4 regions of the Kitasatospora brasiliensis genome follow, and region 2 is predicted to be linked to each of the others. Evidence: riboswitches for the same ligand, from Rfam matches in the RefSeq annotation. Region 2 holds a riboswitch; each other region holds the start of a gene.

What was found. A riboswitch is a leader RNA that binds a small molecule or an ion and turns the genes downstream of it on or off. The one in region 2 is predicted to bind cobalamin.
Region 1: it holds a riboswitch for cobalamin, as region 2 does, so the genes downstream of both, QWJ13_RS21065 (FecCD family ABC transporter permease) here and QWJ13_RS00350 (CoA-acylating methylmalonate-semialdehyde dehydrogenase) in region 2, are expected to answer to the same signal.
Region 3: it holds a riboswitch for cobalamin, as region 2 does, so the genes downstream of both, nicT (Nickel transporter NicT) here and QWJ13_RS00350 (CoA-acylating methylmalonate-semialdehyde dehydrogenase) in region 2, are expected to answer to the same signal.
Region 4: it holds a riboswitch for cobalamin, as region 2 does, so the genes downstream of both, QWJ13_RS24150 (cobalamin biosynthesis protein) here and QWJ13_RS00350 (CoA-acylating methylmalonate-semialdehyde dehydrogenase) in region 2, are expected to answer to the same signal.

The regions. Positions count from the first base shown of each region.
Region 1 covers NZ_JAUOOW010000005.1:339,012-341,203, forward strand. The annotation lists gene sodX (nickel-type superoxide dismutase maturation protease) at 1-109, opposite strand, end outside; gene sodN (superoxide dismutase, Ni) at 356-751, shown strand; cobalamin riboswitch at 840-970, shown strand; gene QWJ13_RS21065 (FecCD family ABC transporter permease) at 1,077-2,171, shown strand; gene QWJ13_RS21070 (ABC transporter ATP-binding protein) at 2,168-2,192, shown strand, end outside.
Region 2 covers NZ_JAUOOW010000001.1:88,522-90,713, forward strand. The annotation lists gene QWJ13_RS00350 (CoA-acylating methylmalonate-semialdehyde dehydrogenase) at 1-921, opposite strand, end outside; cobalamin riboswitch at 1,113-1,287, opposite strand; gene QWJ13_RS00355 (zinc ribbon domain-containing protein YjdM) at 1,465-1,821, opposite strand; gene QWJ13_RS00360 (SulP family inorganic anion transporter) at 1,875-2,192, opposite strand, start outside.
Region 3 covers NZ_JAUOOW010000001.1:576,318-578,509, reverse strand. The annotation lists gene QWJ13_RS02590 (hypothetical protein) at 1-911, opposite strand, end outside; cobalamin riboswitch at 1,070-1,280, shown strand; gene nicT (Nickel transporter NicT) at 1,312-2,192, shown strand, end outside.
Region 4 covers NZ_JAUOOW010000006.1:300,168-302,359, reverse strand. The annotation lists gene QWJ13_RS24155 (cobyric acid synthase) at 1-312, opposite strand, end outside; gene QWJ13_RS24150 (cobalamin biosynthesis protein) at 309-1,304, opposite strand; cobalamin riboswitch at 1,445-1,576, opposite strand; gene QWJ13_RS24145 (alpha/beta hydrolase family protein) at 1,955-2,192, shown strand, end outside.

The DNA.
Region 1 (2,192 bases), on a different contig from region 2:
CCAGCAGGTCCTGCTGGAAGGGGTGCCGGAAGAGCACCACCGCGCCCGGCCGGATCGGGGCCCCGTAGCGGACCAGCAGCCGGTCGCCCTCGCGCAGGGTCGGGACCATCGACGGCCCCGCCACGTCGACCAGCCCGAACGGCAGTGCGCTGCCCTCCGGTCGCGTGCTCCGCGCCACGACTCCTCCTCCCGCTCGGCCGACCCCCAGTCTGCCGTACGGACCGTCATCCGTTCGATGTCCGAAATGACATGGTTCCCGGTCCGCCTTTTGCCCTAGGCCCACCGCCCGATCGCGAATCCGGGAGGGCGGAAGGGTAATCTCGGGCGCGGGAAGACGATCTAAGGAAGGACTCCCATGTTCTCTCGTCTGTTTGCACCTCGCGCCACCGCCCACGCCCACTGCGACCTGCCGTGCGGCGTCTACGACCCGGCGCAGGCCAAGCTGGAGGCCGAGTCCGTCAAGGCCACCCAGGAGAAGTACCAGGCCAACGAGGACGCGCACTTCCGCGCCCGCGCCATCATCATCAAGGAGCAGCGCGCCGAGGCCGTCAAGCACCACATCTCGGTGCTGTGGAGCGACTACTTCAAGGCCCCGCACTTCGAGAAGTACCCGCAGCTGCACCAGCTGATCAACGACACCCTGAAGGCCGCCTCGGCCGCCAAGGCGTCCACCGACCCGGCCACCGGCCAGGCCCTGCTGGACCTGATCGCCGAGGTCGACAAGATCTTCTGGGAGACCAAGCAGGCCTGAGCCTGACGAGTCGCCACCCGACCGCCCCCGTCCGGACCACCGGACGGGGGCGGTCGTGCGTTCACGTCCCACCCGCCATCGGTAAGGGTTGAATGCCCTGAGCGGCTGTTATGCTGCCAGGGCGTCCGAGGGGGAAGTCCGGTGTGAATCCGGCGCTGACCCGCAACGGTGAGCGCGGCCCGTACCAGCCCGGACGGCCACGCCAGCCCGATCGCCCTCGGCCGCCGACCTCCCGACAACTCGCCGCGGACTGCGAGGGGAACGGCGCCCCGGCACGCCCGCGCGCCCGCCCCGGCGCACCCGCGGCCCGAGGCAAGGCGCACCCGTGAACCGCCCCTCCGTGGACCGCGCGCCCGCAGACCGCGCGGCCGGCCCGCCCACCCGCCGCGCACCCGTCGCCCCGCTCGCCGCCGGCCTCGCCGTCGCCCTGCTGCTCTCGCTGGTCTGCGGGGTCGCCCTCGGCTCCTCCGGGATCGACCTGCCCCACGTCCTGCGGCTGCTCGGCGCCGGACTGACCGGCGGTCGGCTGGACGCGGACGAGGCCGCCGCCTACGCGATCGTCTGGCAGATCCGGCTGCCGCGCACCATCCTCGCCGCCGTGGTCGGCGCCGGACTGGCCGCCTGCGGCGTCGCCGTCCAGGCCCTGGTGCGCAACGCCCTGGCCGACCCCTTCGTCCTCGGCATCTCCTCCGGCGCGGCCGTCGGCGCCAACGCCGTCCTGCTGTTCGGCGCCTTCGCCTCGCTCGGGGTGTGGGCGATCTCCGCCTCCGCCTTCGGCTCCGCGCTCGCCGCGATGACACTGGTCTACCTCGCCGCCCGCACCGCGTACGGGCTCACCCCGCTGCGCCTGGTGCTCACCGGCACCGCCCTGTCCTACGGCTTCTCCGCCGCCACCACCCTGATGGTCTTCGCCGCCGACCGCGGCGAGGCCGCCCGGGACGCCATGATGTGGCTGCTCGGCAGCCTCGGCGGCGCCACCTGGGGCAAGGTGCCGCTCGCCGCCGCCACCGTGCTGGCCGGCCTGGCCTACCTGCAGTGCGCCGCCGGCCGGCTGGACGCGCTCGCCATGGGCGACGAGACCTCCGCCTCGCTCGGGGTGGACCCGGACCGGCTGCGCCGCGAGCTGTTCGTGGTCACCGCCGCCGTCACCGGCACCGTGGTCGCGGTCAGCGGGGCGATCGGCTTCGTCGGGCTGCTGATGCCGCACCTGGCCCGGATGCTGGTCGGCGCCGGGCACCGCCGGGTGCTGGTGATCGCGCCGCTCGCCGGGGCACTGCTGCTGGTCTGGGTGGACATCGCGTCGCGCACCCTGCTGGCGCCCGCCGAACTGCCCGTCGGGGTGTTCACCGCGGTGCTCGGCGTGCCCGCCTTCCTGCTGCTGATGCGCCGCCGCGGCCAGGCCTTCGGAGCCGGCCGATGAACGGGACGACCGAAGCCCAGG
Region 2 (2,192 bases):
GATCCGCTCGACCAGCTTGGCCACCAGGGCGTCCGCGGTCTCCTCCCCCACCGGGACGGCGACCGAGATCGCCATGCACCGCTCGCCGGCCGAACCGTACCCGGCGCCGATCAGCGCGTCCGCGGCCTGGTCGAGGTCGGCGTCCGGCATCACGATCAGGTGGTTCTTGGCGCCGCCGAAGCACTGCGCCCGCTTCCCGTTCGCGGCGGCGGTGGCGTACACGTGCTGCGCGATCGGCGTCGATCCGACGAACCCGAGCGCCTGGACGCGCGGGTCCTCCAGCAGGGTGTCCACGGCCTCCTTGCCGCCGTTCACCACATTGAGCACGCCCGGCGGCAGCCCGGCCTCCAGGAACAGCTCGGCCAGCCGCAGCGGCACCGAGGGGCAGCGCTCCGAGGGCTTGAGCACGAAGGCGTTGCCGCAGGCCAGCGCGGGCGCGGCCTTCCAGAGCGGGATCATCGCCGGGAAGTTGAACGGGGTGATGCCGGCGACCACGCCGAGCGGCTGGCGCATCGAGTACACGTCGATGCCGGTGCCGGCGTTGTCGCTGAACTCGCCCTTCAGCAGGTGCGGGATGCCCGCCGCGAACTCGACGACCTCCAGGCCGCGTTGGAGGTCCCCGTGGGCGTCGGCCACGGTCTTGCCGTGCTCGGCGGAGAGCAGCCGGGCGAGGTCCGCCTTCTCCCGCTCCACCAGTTGCAGGAAGCGCAGCAGCACCCGGGCCCGCTTCTGCGGGTTCCAGGCCGCCCACTCGGGCTGGGCCTGCGCCGCGTCGGCGATCACCGCATCGACCTCGGCGCGGTCGGCCAGCGGCACCCGGGCCTGCACCCGGCCGGTGTTGGGGTCGAAGACGTCGCCGTACCGGCCGGACGTCCCGGCGGTGTGCTTGCCGCCGACGAAGTGGGTCAGTTCACGGACCATCGGTTCCTTCTCTCGTCAGGATTCGGGAGAGGAGGAATGGAGCGCACCACCGCGCACAGATCGACACATCGACCGTGCGGGGTGGGTCAGTTGACGAACCGTCAGAAGCAGTGGGCTCCGGCGGTCGGCAGCACGGCAGCGGAGCGGGAACAGCGGCCCGGAGTCATGCGTGTCGTCTCCATCCTCGTGGAAAACACGAACCATCCGCGGCCGGTATCCTGACTCCCGGATCCACGCCCGCCCCCTGGCCTTCCCGGCTGGCTGCCAGTGGCCCTCTGTCGCATGAGGACGGACTCCCCGGTCACAGTGGCGGGACCGTGCCGGACTCACACCGGCTTCCCTGACACCGCGGACCTGCCATCGACCATATAGTTGGACGTCCTAGTAAGTCCAGGGCGACAGCCGGCGAACCTGGCCAGGGTGCGTGAAACGGCGTGAAACGCCGGAATCCCGCGGGCGCCTGGGCACCCACGGGATTCCTCCGTGCTCGTCGTCGGGGGCTCGGACGGCCTCGGACGGCCTCGGACGGCCGAGCCCCGCGGGTCAGGCCTTCTTGACCACGCTGGACTTGAGCTGCATCGCGCCGAAGCCCTCGATGCGGCAGTCGATGTCGTGCCCGTCGACGCCGTCCACCAGGCGGATGTTGCGCACCTTGGTGCCGGCCTTGATGCCGGAGACGCTGCCCTTGACCTTGAGCGCCTTGACCACGGTGACGGTGTCCCCGTCGCTCAGCACATTGCCGACAGCGTCCTTGATCACCCGCTCGCCGACCGGCGCCCCGGCCTGGTCGGCGCCGCCGGGCACCCACTCGTGGGCGCACTCGGGGCAGACCATGAGGGCGTTCATCTCATAGGTGTACTCGCTGGAGCACTGCGGGCACGGGGGAAGGTTGTCGCTCATGAGTTCAGCTTATCCAGGATGTTCGAGGGCGATCTACGGGACGGGTGAGGAGGTCAGCGGGGGTTCCGGCCGACGCCGTGGCCGACGAGGGCCGCCCGGTCGTGCAGGTGGGCCCGGGCGTGGGCGATGGCCTCGGGGGTGGTGGCGAAGACGTGTCCGTCGGCGCGCAGCGGGTCGAGCACGCCGAGGGCGTCCAGCGGGCGCTGGTGCTCGTCGCGGATGCCGGAGACCAGGACGAGGGTGCCGCGCCGCCGGAGTGCGGTGATGGCGTCGCCGAGGACGGTCGCGCCGCTGGCGTCGATCGCGCTGACCCGCGACATCCGCAGGATCGCGACGTCGGCCTCGGCGGCCTCGGTGAATTCGAGCAGGAA
Region 3 (2,192 bases), 490 kb from region 2:
GCGACCAGCACGGTGGGGCGCTCCAGGGCGGCGCCGTAGAAGGAGACCGAGCCGTGGTCGCCGATCAGGAGGTCGGCGGCGACCAGGGCGGTCTGCCAGCCCTGGTGGGGCGGGATCAGGCGCAGGCCCATCCGGCGGGCGCCGTCGAGCAGGGCCTCGGGGTCGTGCCGGCTCCAGATGTTGGGGTGCAGCACCACGGCGACGGTGTACTCGTCGGCGGGCAGCCGGCGGACCAGCCGCTGGGGGAGGTCGGGGCGGCGGCCGAATAACGAGTGCTCGCTCCAGGTGGAGTTGACGACGACGAGCCGCCGCCCGTCGACGGCGCCGAGGGCGGCGCGGTAGCCGTCCCGGGAGCGCCGGCTGGCGAGCATCCGGTCGAAGCACGGGTCGCCGACCACCCGGGCGACGTCCAGCGCCTCGGGGCAGGAGACCCGCAGCCGGTCCAGTTGCTCGGGGTGGGAGAGGCCGAGGACGTCCACGAACACCCGTCCGCGGTGGGTGAGTTCGTTCCGGGACAGGCCGGCGGCGCTGACCGCGTCGCCGGTGGACTCGGTGACCAGGCGGTTGTAGCCGGCGCCGTGCGGGAGGACGACGAGGCGGGCGTCCAGGCGGTGCATGGAGGAGTGGACGGCGCAGGCGACGGCCAGGTCGAAGCGGCGGCGGACGGCGTCCTCCCAGTCCAGCACGGTGAAGCCGGGCAGGCCGTGCAGGTACTCGTCCAGGGCGCGGTCGGCGAAGGCGGAGCCGGGGTTGACGGTGAAGTACCGCTCGACGCCGTCCGGGCTCAGCAGGGTGAGGACGTCCAGGACCCGGGTGGCCGAGGTGAGGGTGCGGGCGACCGCCAGCACGCGGGCCCTGACCGGCCGGGTGTTCCAGCGGTCGGCGGGCCAGACGTGGGGGTGGGACGGCACACCATGATCGTACTCATCGGGCCCGGCGGCGGCGCGCCCTTCCGGAGATCGGGTCGGCCGGATGTACGGGACGCGTGCGGGCGTCCGCGTCCGGCGGCGTTCTGTGATTCCGGACACCTGCGCAGGTCTGGGGCCTTGCACGGGTCGGGTGAGGCCCCTACCGTGTTGCCCGCCGTGGTGCTCGGGAAGACCGGTGACGGACCCTCAGGGGTCCCAGCCCGGAGCGGCCCTCGCCACTGTGATCGGGTCGTTCCTCCGCCCGTGGAGGAGCGTCGCCGGTACCCATGAAGCCACTGGGCGCCTCGCGCCTGGGAAGGCGGGTACGGGTGTCCCGTAAGCCAGGAGACCGGCCACGGCATCTCACGAGGTATTCCACGAGGTGCTGGAGCGTGATCCGCAGATGACCCTGCCCGAAACCGTGGCCGGCGGCGCCAAGCCGGCCCCCTCCGTGCTGCCCACCTTCGCGTGGCGGCGCGAGGACACCGTCCGTACGGTCGGGCTGATGGGGGTGATCCTGGCCATGCACGTGGTGGCCTTCGGCACCCTGATCTTCCTGGTCGCACCCGAGAAGTACGAGGTCGGCACCCAGGTCTTCGGGGTGGGCCTGGGCATCACCGCCTACACCCTCGGCATGCGGCACGCCTTCGACGCCGACCACATCGCGGTGATCGACAACACCACCCGCAAGCTGATGGCGGACGGGAAGCGGCCGGTCTCGGTGGGCTTCTGGTTCGCCCTCGGGCACTCCTCGATGGTGGTGCTGATGGCCGCCCTGGTGGCGGGCGGGGCGCAGCTGGCGAACACCCTGATGGACGACGAGTCGACCACCCACAAGTGGCTCGGCGTGGTCGGGACGACCACCTCCGGCGTGTTCCTCTACCTGATCGGCGCGCTCAACCTGGCGGCGCTGCTCGGCATCCTCAAGGTGTTCCGGGCGATGCGGGCCGGGCAGTTCGACGAGAAGGAGCTGGAGGCGCACCTGGACTCGCGGGGCTTCATGGCCCGGGTGCTGAACCGGGCGACCCGCTCGATCACCCGGCCGGGGCAGATGTTCCCGGTGGGGATGGTGCTGGGCCTGGGCTTCGACACCGCGACCGAGGTCACCCTGATGGTGATGGCCGGTTCGGGCGCGGCCTCGGGGCTGCCCTGGTACGCGATCGTCTGCCTGCCGTTGCTGTTCGCGGCCGGGATGAGCCTGTTCGACACCCTGGACGGGACGTTCATGAACTTCGCGTACCAGTGGGCCTTCGCCAACCCGGTGCGGAAGGTGTACTACAACCT
Region 4 (2,192 bases), on a different contig from region 2:
GTAGTCCAGCGCGCCCACCTCGGCGACCGGCCGGCCCAGCAGCACCACCTGGCTGCGACCGTCCGCGCCGGGCTTGAGCAGCACCGGGTTCATCGCGGCCTCCGGCTCCACCCGGGCGGCCTGCGCCTGCATCGCCTGGGCGCGGCCGATCTCCGCGCCGTCGGCGGTGACGAAGGAGTTGAGCGACATGTTCTGCGCCTTGAACGGCGCGACCCGGGCGCCCTGGCGGGCGAGCCAACGGCAGATCCCGGCCGTCACCACGCTCTTGCCCGCGTCCGAGGTCGTCCCAGCGACCAGCAGCGCGTTCGTCATACCCGTCCCCTCTTCTTCAGGAGCGTGCGCAGCAGCACGTGCCCGGCGACCGCGGTGCCCAGCGCCAGCGCGCCCACCCGCCGGGAGAGCGCGCAGGCCCGCTCGATGTCGTCCACCGTCACCGGCCGCAGCTCCGCGCCCAGGACCGGCCGGTCCTCCACCCGCTCTCCGTACCGGAGCGTCCCGCCCAGCCGGACGCCCACCGCGCCGGCGAACGCCGCCTCCGCCTGGCCCGCGTTCGGGCTCGGGTGCGCGGAGCCGTCCCGGCGCCAGACCCGCCAGGCGGTCCGGGGCTCGGGCGCGGCGGCCACCGTCAGCAGCGCCGTCAGCCGGGCGCCGGGCCAGCCCGCCAGGTCGTCCAGCCGGGCCGAGGCCCAGCCGAAGCGGGCGTAGCGCGGCGAACGGTGGCCCACCATCGCGTCCAGGGTGTTGACGGCGCGGAAGGCCAGCAGGCCGGGGGTGCCGGCCAGGGCGCCCCAGGTCAGCGCGTTCACCACGGCGTCGGCGGTGTTCTCGGCGACCGACTCGACCACCGCCCGGGCGATCTGCTGCCCGTCCAGCGCGCTCGGGTCCCGTCCGCACAAGTGCGGCAGCCGCTCCCGGGCGGCCGCGAGGTCGTCGGCGGCCAGCGAACGGCCGATGGTGCGCGCCTCCCTGGTCAGCGAGGTGCCGCCGAGCACCGTCCAGGTCGCGGCCGCCGCCAGCGCCGCCCGGCCCAGCGGGCGTCGGCCGACCGTACGGTCCATGGCGAGCGCGCCCGCCGCGACCGCGCCCACGCACAGCGCCGTGTACCCGGCGCCGGTGGCCCGGTCGTCGCGCCACAGCCGTCGCTCCAGCCGGGTCGCGGCGCTGCCGAAGACGGCCACCGGGTGGCCCCGGCGGGGGTCGGCGAAGCGGGCGTCGGCGGCGTAACCCGCGACGGCGCCGAGTGCGAAGGCGACGGCGCGGGTCAGCGGGCGCGGAGCAGGCGCCAGTGGGCGGGGAGCAGGCACCAGCGGGCGTGGAGACGGCGTCAGCGGGGTCATCGGCCGCACGGCGGAAGGCAGCTCGGCGTCCGGCAGGGCGGGGCAGCCTGCATCGCGTGCGTGTCCTCACTCAGGGTCCGCGCCCTGGATCGACGTGACGGGGGCGAGAGTCTCCTGGCTTCCGGGTCGAACGCACTCCCGGAGCCTTCCAGCGGCCTTCGACGGCCGCCGTGGCGTTGTTCCGAGCGTGCTTCCCGGTGACAGTGGCGGGACCGCGCCGGAATTCCACCGGCTTCCTCTCCATGCCTCCGTTTGGCCTCAGGATCCCATCACGGGCTCGAAGCGGGAGTCAACCGAGGTCACGGAGGGGTTGGTCACACGCGGGCGGGGCTGACGGCCGGTGGGATCGTCACCGACGCACCGTTCGTTTCCGACGCCTCCTCAGCACCTTTCCGGCACCTCCCCGGTGCCTCTTCCCATGTCGTCGGGCCGCCCCCGGTGACCCGAACGGCCCAGTCCGGTGGCCGGGCGGGCGGTATGCCGGTGAACTGGTGCACGAACACCGTCCGGTCCGTGAGCAGCGGGCACGTGAGCAGCGGAGCACGTGAAGAGCGGGGCACGTGAGCAACAGGCCACGTGAACAGCGGAGCACGTGAACAACAGAGCAGGGGAGCGAGATGCGTTGGGGAACCGCCGCCGTCGTGGCGGCCGCCGCGGTCGGGGCAGCCGTGCTGGTGGTCGGTCGTCGGGCCTCCGAGCGGCTGGTCCGTCCGGCGACCGCCGCCCGGGAGTCCGGGCCGGTCCTGGTCCGGGACCTGGCTCCCGGCCGGGTCACCTTCACCCGCGGCCCGGCGAGCCTGCGCCCGGGCCGCTGGGCGGTCGAGTGGGGGGACGGCGGGCACGCGGTCGTGGAGG